3 regions of the Sinorhizobium sp. 22678 genome follow, and region 3 is predicted to be linked to each of the others. Evidence: riboswitches for the same ligand, from Rfam matches in the RefSeq annotation. Region 3 holds a riboswitch; each other region holds the start of a gene.
What was found. Region 3 has a riboswitch for thiamine pyrophosphate ahead of thiC (phosphomethylpyrimidine synthase ThiC). Riboswitches for the same ligand answer to the same signal wherever they lie in the genome.
Positions count from the first base shown of each region.

Region 1 (4,307 bases), on a different contig from region 3:
AAGACCTCCCGTCGCAGGCCGACCCCCGGATCAACGACATCACCATCGGCAACCTGCTTTCGATGCAAGCGGGACTGGGGCGCATGTCCGGGCCGAATTACGGCCGCTGGGTGTCGAGCCGCAACTGGGTTCGTTTCGCACTGGCACAGCCCTTCGACGACGAGCCCGGAGGTCGGATGCTTTATTCGACCGCCTCGACCCATCTGCTCTCGGCAATACTGACCAAGGTCGGCGGCAAGTCGACACTGGCGCTTGCGCGCGAATGGCTCGGTCCTGTCGAGGGTTTCCGGATCGGCGCCTGGGAGCGGGATCCCCAGGGCATCTATCTCGGGGGCAACCAGATGGCGATGAGCGCGCGATCGCTGCTTGCCTTCGGTGAGCTCTATCGCAACCGCGGCCGCACCGCAGACGGACGGCAGGTCGTCCCGGCCGATTGGGTGGAGCTTTCCTGGCAGCCGCGCACGGCCTCCCGTTTTACCGGCGACGGCTACGGATATGGCTGGTTCACGCGCCGGATCGGCGACGAGGATGTGTATTACGCTTGGGGCTATGGCGGTCAGATGCTCTACATAGTGCCGTCCCTTGACCTGACCGTGGTCATGACGTCGGATGAAAGCGGCCCCTCGGCACGCAACGGCTATCGCGACGCTCTGCACGGGGTTCTGGCGGAGATCATCTCCATCGCCAAAGCGGATTGAGGCAGATGGTTCTGCTCTGTGCGCGTTAAACAACCATGTTAGCAAAAAGCGCCAAGGGCGCGTCGCCCTTGATGAATTGACGCGCCCGATCGACTGACTCTTCGCAGCGGGTTTGCTTAGGCCGTTGGCTGCTTCGTCTTCCGGAGATAGGGAAGCACGGTGTCGAACGACCCGAAACGCTGCACGGCGTCCTCGTTGGAGACGGCGGCCGTGATGATGACGTCCTCGCCCTGCTGCCAGTTCGCGGGTGTTGCCACCTGATGCTTGGCGGTGAGCTGGATCGAGTCGATGGCGCGCAGGATCTCGTTGAAGTTGCGGCCGGTGGTCATCGGATAGGTGAGGATCAGCTTGATCTTCTTGTCGGGGCCGATGACGTAGACCGAACGCACGGTGGCGTTATCCGCAGGCGTCCGGCCCTCGGACGTCTCTCCGGCGCCGGCCGGCAGCATGTCGTAAAGCTTTGCCACCTTCAGATCGCGGTCGCCGATCAGCGGGTAGTCGACCTCGAAGCCGGTCGCGACCTTGATGTCGTTCTTCCACTTGGTGTGACTTTCGACCGGGTCGACCGAAATGCCGATGATCTTGACGCCGCGCTTGCGGAACTCCGGCTCGATGCCGGCCATGGCGCCGAGTTCCGTGGTGCAGACGGGAGTAAAGTTCTTCGGATGGGAGAAAAGGACAGCCCAGCCGTCGCCGATCCATTCATGGAAATTGATCGTGCCCTGCGTTGTCTCGGCGGTGAAATCAGGGGCGGTATCGTTGATGCGCAAACTCATGGCGTGTTCCCTCCTGTACGACGAAATTTTGCTAAGAATAACGCAATCGCCGCCGTTTTCGAGGAGGAAACGAGCGATTGACGGCGGCAGAAGGAATGACCGCATCATAGGTGGCCGGGCTGCGGGTATATTTTTGCCGGCCGGCCTAAAAGCCGGGTCTTACAAGCCTTTGCGCGGGCGCGTTGACATCGCTTTGCCACAACCGCATAGATAGCGCATTCCGAGGGGAGCACCAGACGGTGCTGAGATGGCGTTGAGCCGGACCCTTGAACCTGATCCGGGTCATGCCGGCGTAGGAACGGAAAGAAGGCCGCCAGCGGCAAGTTCGCCTTTTCATCGCCTTTCCTGGATCTCCGTGATGTTCCGTCTGGAGATCGATCGATGACGTCCACTGCCGTACCGCTCGCAAGCATCATCTGCCCTCGTGCGAAGGAGGCCTGGGCATGACGGCGATTGCTCTCACCATCGCCGGCTCGGACTCGGGCGGCGGCGCCGGTATTCAGGCGGACCTCAAGACGTTTTCGGCGCTCGGCGTTTACGGCGCCAGCGTCATCACTGCGATCACGGCCCAGAACACCAGGGGCGTGACGGCCGTCGAGGATGTCTCCGCTGAAATCGTGTCGGCGCAGATGGACGCCGTCTTCTCCGATCTCGACGTGAAGGCCGTCAAGATCGGCATGGTCTCGCGTCGGGAAACGATCGCCGCCATTGCCGATGGATTGCGCCGGTCCGGAAAACGGGCCGTCGTGGATCCGGTCATGGTTGCGACCTCCGGCGACGCGTTGCTTCGGCCGGATGCCGTTACGGCGCTCATCGAAGAGCTGTTGCCGCTGGCGCTCGTCGCCACGCCCAATCTTGCCGAGGCCGCGCTGATGACCGGGCGCGCAATCGCCGAGGACGAGGCGGAGATGGCGCGCCAGGCGGAAGCGATCATGCGGACCGGCGCATATGCGGTTCTGGTCAAGGGCGGGCACTTGAAGGGCCGGGAGGCCACAGACCTCTTCTTCGACGGCGACACTCTTGTCCGCCTTCCCGCCGCGCGGATCGAGACGCGCAACGACCACGGCACCGGCTGCACCCTGTCGGCAGCCATTGCCGCCGGCCTTGCGAAAGGCTTGCCGCTGGTCGAAGCGGTGAGTGCCGCCAAGTCCTATCTGCATGCCGCAATCTCCGCCGCCGACCGCCTGGAGATAGGCCAGGGGCGCGGCCCGGTCCATCATTTCCACCGGTGGTGGGAAGATTGACTGCCGGGTGACGGTTCGGGGAGCTGAAGTGCCTCGCTATCGCCACTGTTGTTCAGCAGCATGACCGCGTCCATGGCTTCGATTGGCGATCGGTTCTCGCGATATGCATTTTCTTACCCGCCGGCTGGAGGCTTTCAACCGTGACGACCTGCCGGATTGGCGGCGGTCGCCTGGCAGGGTGCGGCGTTGTCTTTCGATGCTGCCGTCGCTGGTCGAATATTCGCTTTTCTATGCGCTGGCACTCGTTGCCCTAGCGGCGGTCATCGCGCTAATGGCAGCCGCTTGGATCGTCGATCGCCGCAAGGTCTGACGGCGAAGGGCGAAAAGGCCGCGCACAGGTGGCGCGGCCGCGGTCGCCTCATGCGGCGTTGTTTTCCGTAATCGTATTCTCGACGTAATATTTGCCGTAGCGGTGGCGGTATTTCTCCGCCCCGTCGAAGTCGCTGTATTTGCCGAGTTCGTTCATGTCCGTCTTGTTGAGGATGACGCCCAGCACCTTCGAGTTGATCAATGGTTCCGAATTGAGCAGATCGCGTACGAGCCGCGAAGGCGTCCTTCCCCACTCGACCACGAAGAGAATACCGTCGGCAAGCGGCGCGAAAGCCTTAGCGTCGACGACGGGGGCGAGTGCGGCAAGATCGACGACGACGTAGTCGAAGGCGTTGCGGGCGTTCTCGATGAGGTTCGCCATGGCCGGGGAGGCGAGCAGCTCATTGCTCTGATGCCGCTGATGCGATGCGCCGCCGGCCGGAAGAATTGCGAGCTTGGTGCGCTGGTCCACCTTGATTCCGGCGGGCCAGGTGGCTTCTCCGGTCAGCGTTTCGACGAGCCCGGTGCGCGGGGCGGGCGTGATCATCTGAGTCAGTCCCGGCTTGCGTATGTCGGCATCGATGAGCAGGGTCCGCTTGCCGCTCGCCGCCAGAAGCGCGGCGAAGTTCGCGGCAATGATCGACTTTCCCTCGTCCGGAAGGGCCGATGCAATGGCGATCACGCGGCTTTCGCTGCCGGCGAGCATCTGGTCGCAGGCGAGCTTGGCGTTGCGGAAGGTCTCCGCGAAGGTCGAACGCGGCGCATCGACGACGATGCGCGAAAGTCGTTGGAACGGCATCGTGTCGTCGACAGCTTCGTCGTGTCTTTTCACCGAGCCGAAATGCGCATGGACCAGTTGTGCCTTCTTCTTCATACGCGTTCCGAGCAGCGGAACGTAGCCGAGCGAGCGATGGCCGAGGATCGAGCGGATGTCGCCTTCCAGGCGGAAAGTCCGTTCGCGGAATTCGAGGAAGGCCGCGTAAGCCCCGCCGACCATCATGCCGAGCACGGCGGAGAGCGCGAGAGTCATGGTTTTCTTGGGGCTCGACGGCGACACGGGCACGCCGGCCTCGGAGATGACGCGCGCCTTGGCGATCGGGAAGGATTGCTGCTGCGTCGCCTGTTCGTAGCGGCCGAGATAGGATTCGTAGAGCGTCTTCAGAGCCGCTGCCTTCTGTTCGAGCTCCCTTAATTGAACGAGTTGCTCGCTGGCGTCGGAGGTCTTGCCGGCAATGCCCTGGATGCTCTTCCTGAGCGATGCCTCGCGCGACTGCGCGACC
Region 1 is NZ_JBQEMS010000006.1:83,955-88,261, reverse strand. Features, by position in the region: gene ACTJKL_RS11180 (serine hydrolase domain-containing protein) at 1-698, shown strand, start outside; gene ACTJKL_RS11175 (peroxiredoxin) at 815-1,474, opposite strand; TPP riboswitch at 1,688-1,790, shown strand; gene thiD (bifunctional hydroxymethylpyrimidine kinase/phosphomethylpyrimidine kinase) at 1,918-2,718, shown strand; gene ACTJKL_RS11165 (hypothetical protein) at 2,822-3,028, shown strand; gene exoP (succinoglycan biosynthesis transport protein ExoP) at 3,077-4,307, opposite strand, start outside.
Region 1: another riboswitch for thiamine pyrophosphate. It lies ahead of thiD (bifunctional hydroxymethylpyrimidine kinase/phosphomethylpyrimidine kinase); the one in region 3 lies ahead of thiC (phosphomethylpyrimidine synthase ThiC).

Region 2 (4,307 bases), on a different contig from region 3:
CGCAACGCCGCTCTGGGCAAGCGCGACGGTGCCGAGGAGATGCAGGAAAGCGTGATCGCTGCGCGCGCCGCCGAGTCCGCCCGCGAAGACGAGCGAGGTCGCGCCACGCTCGAGGGCTGCCTCGATGGCGATTTCCCCGTCGGTCGCGTTCTTGGCTGCTGGATGGCGTTCACGCGGGACGCCGGCAAACTCCGCCAGAAGCGCCTCATCGGTGGAATCGAAATCGCCGACCCAGAGATCGGGAACGATTCCCAGCGTCCTTGCATGGCGCATGCCGCCGTCGGCGGCGACGAAGCGGCTGCCTTCGAGCTGTCGAGCAAGCCGGTCTGTCGGCGTCAGCGCGCCGCCGAGCAGGATGGTGAAGGGTGATCGGGTCATGGCAGAAGCCCATAGCGCAAAGCAGCGGCGAAGGAAAAGGGCTCCGGCTGCTGTTTTGCGAACGCATGCTGCGCGGATCAGGTTCCGGACGCCGGATCCCCGGGAAAGAGCATGCCGTTGTAGATGCCGGGCGTCGACCCGGCGATCTCCACCGCACCCACCGCGCGAGCATAGAATTCGGCAGGGCCGACGCCGCCGATGATCGCATAGGCATAGCCGGCGGCGCGCATGGATAGCAGGCTTTCGACGAGCAGGGCCTCGCCGATGCCCTTGCCGCGCATGGTCGCGTCGACTCCGGTCGGACCGAAGAAGCCGAGCGCGGTTACGTCATGGCAGGCGAAGCCCACGATCCGATCCCGATGGTGAGCGATATGGATGCGCGGCGGCGTCGAGGAGAAGGCGGTTTCGGCCTCGCCGACCCACCCGGCCCCGAAGCGCTCCTCGATCCAGGGAATGACGGCCCGCCGCTCGGCCGCAAGCGCCCGGCGGATGCGGATGTCGGGGTCGAGACGCGATGGGCGGCCCTCGGGCAAGGCATAGAGGCGGACGAGCATGTCTGGCATGAAATTGTCTCCGCTTTCGGCGAACAAACGACGCCGGTAATTGTTTGACTTTTAATAGCGCGGCTGACGCGGACGGCAAACGTCCCTGCTGAAACTCAGCTTGCCTAAGCCGTCGCCGGAAGCTAAATCTCTTGCTGCTCTAACGGGGTGCCCTGGTCGGCTTTTGCGACCGTGGCTGAGAGGCTTCGAGCCAACCCGCGGAACCTGATCCGGCTCATACCGGCGGAGGGATTAGAAGCGATCGGACCGATACGCGCTTTTCCCATTGCAGCAACAACAAAGGGAGAGGTGCCAGAATGTCCAGTTCACTCCATCGAAAAATCCTTGGCCGGCTTGCGATCGCCGCAGCTTCGATCGCGGTATTTTCCGTGAGCGCGGCGGCCGCGGAAAAAACCCTGACGGTCTATACCTATGAGAGCTTCATCACCGAATGGGGGCCGGGCGCCAAGGTGGCGGAAGCGTTCGAGAAGACCTGCGACTGCAAGGTCGACTATGTAGGGGTTGCCGACGGGGTTGAACTCCTGACGCGGCTGAAGCTCGAAGGTCAGGCATCCAAGGCCGACATCGTACTCGGTCTCGACACCAATCTGGTGGCGGAGGCGAAGGCGACCGGCTTCTTCGCGCAACACGGCGCCGATACCGCTTCCGTCAAGGTCCCGGGCGGCTTCTCCGACGACACCTTCATACCGTATGACTACGGCCATTTCGCCGTCGTCTACGACACCGAGACGCTGAACGATCCACCGAAGAGCCTCAAGGAACTGGTCGAGGGCGATCCGTCGCAGAAGATCGTCATCGAGGACCCCCGGACCTCAACCCCCGGCCTCGGCCTCCTGCTGTGGGTGAAGTCGGTCTATGGCGACCAGGCCGGCCAGGCTTGGGCGAAGCTCAAGGACCGCGTGCTGACGGTCACGCCGGGCTGGTCGGAAGCCTATGGTCTCTTCACGAAGGGCGAGGCCCCGATGGTTCTCTCCTACACCACCTCGCCCGCCTATCACATGGTGGCGGAAAACACCGAGCGCTACCAGGCGGCCCCCTTCGCCGAAGGCCACTATATCCAGATCGAAGTCGCCGCATTGACGAAGAACGCGAAGGACCCGGAACTCGCCCGAAACTTCCTGACCTTCATGATCGGTCCGGAATTCCAGTCGATCATCCCGACGACCAACTGGATGATGCCGGTGACCGCAACCAAGGAGCCACTGCCGGAAGCCTTCAGCAAGCTCGTCGACCCGCAAAAGACGCTCCTCATTCCCTCCGAGGAGGTCGCCGCCAACCGCAAGGCCTGGGTCGACGAATGGCTGGCCGCCATGAGCCGGAACTGAGGCCGGATTGTCCGGCACGAAGGAAAGCAAGATGACAATCGCCGCCGGGGCCTTCGCCCTCGGCGGCATCCTGCTTTTCGTCGGCCTCGCCGGCGTGGCACTGCTTGCCCAGTCGGCCGGCAGCGCCGGCGCCGGTCCGCTTTTCGATGCCTATATCTGGCGCATCACACGCTTCACGCTGCTGCAGGCCAGCCTCTCGACGCTTCTTGCCATCCTTTTCGCCATACCCGTGGCCCGGGCACTTGCCCGCCAGGCTTCGTTCCCCGGCCGCATCTGGGTGCTGCGGCTTCTGGCGCTGCCACTCGGCCTGCCGGCGATCGTCGCCGCACTCGGGCTGATCGAAATCTGGGGCCGGCAGGGGCTCTTGAACAGGGTGCTTTCGGCAGGCGGGTTGGAGCAGCCGGTCAGCATCTATGGCCTCTCCGGCATTCTCATTGCCCATGTCTTCTTCAACATGCCGCTCGCCGCACGCTTGATGCTTGCCGGCATCGAGCGCATTCCGGCCGAATACTGGCGCAGCTGCGCCAATCTCGGCATGGGTTCCTTCGCCACCTTTCGCTTCATCGAGTGGCCGGTGATCCGTGGATTGCTTCCCGGCATCGCCGGGCTCATCTTCATGCTCTGCGCCACCAGCTTCACGCTCGTGCTGACGCTTGGCGGGGGGCCGGCCGCGAGCACGCTCGAAGTGGCGATCTACCAGGCGCTGCGCTTCGACTTCGATCCGCCGCGGGCGATCGCCCTTTCGGCACTTCAGGTCGCCCTTACCGGAGCGCTGCTTCTCGTCTTGAAATTGATCGCGCCGGCGCCGCTGGAGGGAGAGACGAGCGGCAGGGCCATCCGGCGTTTCGACGGCGCGAGCGGTCTGTCGCGGCTTGCCGACCGTATCTGGCTGGTACTCGCCGTCATCCTCATCGGCCTGCCCTTTGCGGCCATCGCCTATAGCGGATCGAAGGCCGACCTCGTCCGTCTTGTGAGCGAGCCGGCATTCCATCGGGCGCTCGCCATGAGCGCGACGATCGCCCTTGTCTCCGCCGCGATTTCGGTAATCATCGCGGCGCTGATGATCCGTACCGAACGCCTCGCGCTGGCGCGCCGGCGCCCGGGGCCGGCGGCTCGCCTCTTTGCAGGAGGGATCGGCGCAAGCACCTCCTTCATACTGCTCGTGCCTCCCGTCGTGCTCGGCGCCGGATGGTTCCTGCTCCTGAGGCCGTTCGGGGACGTCGCCCGTTTCGCGCCGGCCGTCGTCGTCGCCATCAATGCGCTGATGGCGCTTCCCTTCGTTCACCGGGTGCTGGCGCCGGCCATGGCGACGCATGCCGCTCGCACCGCGCGCCTTGCCGCGAGCCTCGGCATCGGGGGCTTCCACCGCCTGCTGTGGATCGACTGGCCGGGTCTGCGCAAACCTCTCTTCGTCGCCTTTTCCTTTGCCATGGCCCTCTCGCTCGGCGATCTGGGAGCCGTCGCTCTTTTCGGCTCCGAGGACATGGTAACCCTCCCTTATCTGCTCTATAGCCGGATGGGCAGCTATCGCACCGCGGATGCGGCCGGACTGGCGCTGGTTCTCGGCCTTCTCTGCCTTGTCCTGACGGTGCTCGGCACGGCGGGAGAGGAGAGGCGGCCGGAGGGTAAATACACATGAGTTCCACCGCTCTCGCCGTAAAGGGCATCGAGATAAGCTTCGAAACAACGACGCTCGCCTTCGACTGCACGGTTCCCGCGGAGCGGATCGTCGCCGTGGCCGGCGCCTCCGGCTCGGGCAAGTCGACGCTCTTCAACGTCATCGCCGGCTTCGAGCAACCGGAGCGCGGGGAAGTCCGCATCTTCGGCGAGGAAATGACTGGTCGCCCGCCGGCGGAACGGCCGGTATCGATCATATTTCAGGAACATAACCTCTTCGCACATCTCGACGCCGCAACCAATGTCGGCTTCGGCATCAGCCCGGCGCTGCGACTGGACGCGGCCGACCGCATGAAAGTGGAGGACGCACTGGCCCGTGTCGGGCTCGCCGGTTTTGGCAAGCGGCTGCCGCCGACGCTTTCAG
Region 2 is NZ_JBQEMS010000009.1:74,903-79,209, forward strand. Features, by position in the region: gene ACTJKL_RS15370 (thiamine diphosphokinase) at 1-378, opposite strand, end outside; gene ACTJKL_RS15375 (GNAT family N-acetyltransferase) at 456-941, opposite strand; TPP riboswitch at 1,075-1,189, shown strand; gene thiB (thiamine ABC transporter substrate binding subunit) at 1,238-2,266, shown strand; gene thiP (thiamine/thiamine pyrophosphate ABC transporter permease ThiP) at 2,274-3,905, shown strand; gene thiQ (thiamine ABC transporter ATP-binding protein) at 3,902-4,307, shown strand, end outside.
Region 2: another riboswitch for thiamine pyrophosphate. It lies ahead of thiB (thiamine ABC transporter substrate binding subunit); the one in region 3 lies ahead of thiC (phosphomethylpyrimidine synthase ThiC).

Region 3 (4,307 bases):
TCAGCTTCATCGGAAATCTCCTTTGCGTGTCTCGTCGCCCAGGGCCAGCGCCGCCACTTCCCGGGCCGTGGCCGGGGAGAGCAGGAAGCCATGACGATAGAGGCCGTTGACGGTGATGGTATTTTCGCGGCGCGAGGCCCGCGGCAGGTTGTCGGCAAAGGCGGGGCGTACGCCCGTGCCGGTCTCGATCAGGCGCGCTTCGGCGAAAGCCGGATGGAGCGCATAGGCGGCGTTCAGCAGTTCCATCAGCGAGCGGGTGGTGATCGGGCCGGCGTCGTCGCTCTCGATCATCGTCGCGCCGCACATGAAGAGCCCTCCGCCGCGCGGCACGATATAGAGCGGGATGCGGGGATGCAGCATGCGCACCGGACGCGAGAGCGTCACCTCGTCCGTCTGCAGAAAGGCCATCTCGCCGCGCACCCCGCGTAGCCCGTCGATCTCGCCGATGCTCGACGCGCCGGTGCAATCGACGGTGAGCGCGAAATCGCGATCGTCCATGTCCTCGCCGGCGAATACCGCGCCGCGTGCCGTCAGCCCTTGCCGGAGCGCCGAGAGTGCCCGGCGCGGGTCGAGATGCGCCTCCTGCGGAAAGAACAGCGCCTGCCGGAAACGGCCGGCGAGAGCCGGCTCCAGCGCTGCGATCTCCTCTGCATCGAGCGAGCGGAAGCCGGAGGTGCGGGAGGCGAAACGCTTGAGTTCGGCTCCGTCACGGGGTTGCGCGACGACGAGCGTGCCGTTGCGATGCACGGAACCGGCAGGGAGCGCGGCTTCCCACCAGTCGGCGGCGCCGATCCCCAGCCTCAGGACGGTTTCCTCGGCACTTTCGCGCTCGCACCAGGGAGCGAGCATGCCGCCCGCATACCAGGAAGCGGCCCCGGTAAAGCCGGCGGCATTTTCCATGATCGTCACTGCGGCGCCGCGCCCGAGAAGTTCATGGGCGGCGGTGAGGCCGGCGACGCCGGCCCCTCTGATCAGCACGCGCATTTCATTCTCCAGCGGGCGCGGCATTGCTTTCATCGACCGGCATATAGAGGTCGCCGCCGTCGCGATATCTGGCGGCCATCGCCTCGAGGCCCTCCTTCTGCGCCTCGGCGCGGATATCGTGGGAAATCCGCATCGAACAGAATTTCGGTCCGCACATGGAGCAGAAATGCGCGACCTTGTGCGCCTCCTTGGGCAGGGTCTCGTCGTGGAAATTGCGCGCGGTCTCGGGGTCGAGCGAGAGGTTGAACTGATCCTCCCAGCGGAACTCGAAGCGGGCGCGCGACAGCGCGTCGTCGCGAGTTCGGGCGGCCGGGTGTCCTTTGGCGAGATCGGCGGCATGGGCGGCGATCTTGTAGGTGATCACGCCGGTCTTGACGTCGTTGCGGTCGGGCAGGCCCAGATGTTCCTTCGGCGTCACGTAGCAAAGCATGGCGGTGCCGAACCAGCCGATCATCGCCGCGCCAATGCCTGACGTGATGTGGTCGTAGCCGGGCGCGATATCGGTGGTGAGCGGCCCGAGCGTATAGAAGGGCGCTTCTCCGCAGACGGCGAGCTGCTTGTCCATGTTCTCCTTGATCTTGTGCATCGGCACATGGCCCGGCCCTTCGATCATCACCTGGCAATCCTTGGCCCAGGCGATCTTCGTCAGTTCGCCGAGCGTTTCGAGCTCCGCGAACTGGGCCCGGTCGTTTGCGTCGGCGATGGAGCCGGGACGCAGGCCGTCGCCGAGCGAGAAGGAAACGTCATAGGCGCGGCAGATGTCGCAGATCTCCTCGAAATGCTCGTAGAGGAAGCTCTCGCGGTGGTGATGCAGGCACCACTTCGCCATGATCGAGCCGCCGCGCGAAACGATGCCCGTGACGCGATCCACGGTGAGCGGGATATAGTGAAGCCTGACCCCGGCATGGATGGTGAAATAGTCGACGCCCTGTTCCGCCTGCTCGATCAGCGTGTCGCGGAAGACCTCCCAGGAAAGATCCTCGGCGATGCCGTTTACCTTTTCCAGCGCCTGGTAGAGCGGCACGGTGCCGATCGGTACCGGCGAATTGCGGATGATCCATTCGCGGATGTTGTGAATGTTGCGGCCGGTGGAAAGGTCCATGACCGTGTCGGCGCCCCAGCGGGTCGCCCAGACCATCTTCTCGACCTCCTCGGCCATCGATGAGGTGACGGCGGAATTGCCGATATTGGCGTTGATCTTCACCAGGAAGTTGCGGCCGATGATCATCGGCTCGGCTTCCGGGTGGTTGATATTGGCCGGAATGATGGCGCGGCCGCTCGCCACTTCCTGTCGCACGAATTCCGGCGTCACGAAATCGGGGACCGAGGCACCGAAGCTTTCGCCGTCTCGGGCAAGCGCCTCCTTCGCGGCCTTCCGGCCGAGATTTTCGCGGATGGCGATGAACTCCATCTCCGGCGTGACGATGCCGGCGCGGGCATAGGCGAGCTGGGTTACCGCTTTTCCCGGCTTCGCCTTGAGCGGCTGGTGACGAATCGGGAATTCCGGCGTCAGCCTTTCGCCGGTCGCAAAGCCGTTATCTTCGGCCTTCACCGCACGGCCGTCGTAGCTTTCGACATCGCCGCGCTTCAGAACCCAGTCGCTGCGAAGGCGCGGCAGGCCCGCGTCGATGCGGATATCGGCGTTTTCGACCGTGTAGGGGCCGGAGGAATCGTAAACAGTCACCGGCGGCTCGCCGGAGGTCGGATGCAGCGCGATCTCGCGCATCGGCACGCGGATCTCCGGGTGGATCTCGCCCGGCTTGTAAACCTTGCGGGATGCCGGGAGCGGTCCTTGCGTGACCGAGGGCGCAGCGGCGAGAGGCTTGATTAGATTCATCTTGAGGCTCCAATGTTTTCGCGTTGGAGACCCAGTTCTGAAGCCGGAAGGATGAAAAGACGTATCGCCGATGAATTGCCGATAAACGGAATCCTGGCTGCTGCACGTCTGCACCGTCCCTACGCCAGTATGAACTGGATCAGGTTCAACGGGTCACTGCGCGCGCTAGCAGTATCTCAGCCCCTTGCCGGGACCCCCCTGGTGAATGGCGCAATTAGGGACGGTTATCGCCGCGGCGTCAAGATGGTTTTTGCACCGGCTAAATCCCGTGCGCAGGGCTCGCGCCATGCTTGCAAATGCAAAGTTCTAAATCTACTTACCGTCCGAGTCGAAGCGCCATGATGCGCATAGCGAAAAGGGGTGAAGGTCTTGGGGCAGGCGGAGACGGGGACCAGGAAAAGGGGACGCAAGGCGCTTTGGGCGGCTGTTGCGGTCATCGCAATCGCAGCCGCAGGCGCGACCGGTTACAAGATTGCTGTCGAAAAGAGCGTGAGCAGGCTGATCGCCGAACGGGGCGGCAGAGTGGGCACGGTCGAAGCGGACTTCTTCGGGCGCATTCACCTGCGCGACCTGACGCTGCCGCTGAAGGAAGGATCCGAAATTCGCGTCGCCGCGATCGACGGGCGGCCCAGGATCCTGTTCCTGGACGGCATGCTCGAGGTCAGCGGCGTGGACCTCGATATGCGCCCGGGCAAGATCGCCGTGCCGAAGGTGATCGTCGAGCAGGCGGAGTTCGGTCGCGACACGCTGGCGCAAATGTTCGGCGCGGGAAGCGATCTTTCGCTGCCGAAACAGCTGGCGCTTTTTACGGCAAAGAGCGCCACCGCCCCTGAGGTGATCATCACGCAGACGGTTGCCGGTAGCGAGCAGAAGCTGGTCTACAAGAACGTGGTCTCGGAAGGTATCGTGGATGGCCGCATCGCGCGCTATTCGGCGAGTGGTGCGAGCTTCGAAGCCGGCATAGGCGCCTCCGATGGAGAGGGCGGCGAGGAGAGGCGGCTGACGGGCTCCCTCGGAGCCATGACGGGGCAGGACGTCGATGCCGCCTATCTGGCCCGCATCTATACTGAAAAAGCCGGGCCGGGCGACGGGCAGGCAAGGCCTGTCTATGGGCCATTCTCGATCAAGGATATCGCCTTTTCGGATGGCGAGGCGAGCTTCGGCTATGACGAGGTTCGCAGCAGCGGCGTAAGCATGCGGATGCTGGACGAGCCGCTTGGCGAGACTCTGGAGAAGCTCAACTCGGTCTCGTCGCCCGAGGATCTGCCCGTGGCGGAGCGTCAAGACTATTTCGCCCGGATTCTGTCGGTCGCCGATTTGACGAGGAAGGCCGACATGGAAATGCTGGGTCTGAAGATCGACGCGCCGGACAAGGATGGTGAAGAGGGCGAGAGGATCAAGCTGGCGATGGATCGCCTCGCGCTCCGGCTGGATGGCCGGAAGCTCGACGCGTCTGTGAATGGCTTCTCGATGGCGGAGGGCGCTG
Region 3 is NZ_JBQEMS010000003.1:184,295-188,601, reverse strand. Features, by position in the region: gene thiS (sulfur carrier protein ThiS) at 1-10, opposite strand, end outside; gene thiO (glycine oxidase ThiO) at 7-984, opposite strand; gene thiC (phosphomethylpyrimidine synthase ThiC) at 986-2,821, opposite strand; TPP riboswitch at 2,920-3,031, opposite strand; gene ACTJKL_RS06425 (aq_1923 C-terminal domain) at 3,191-4,307, shown strand, end outside.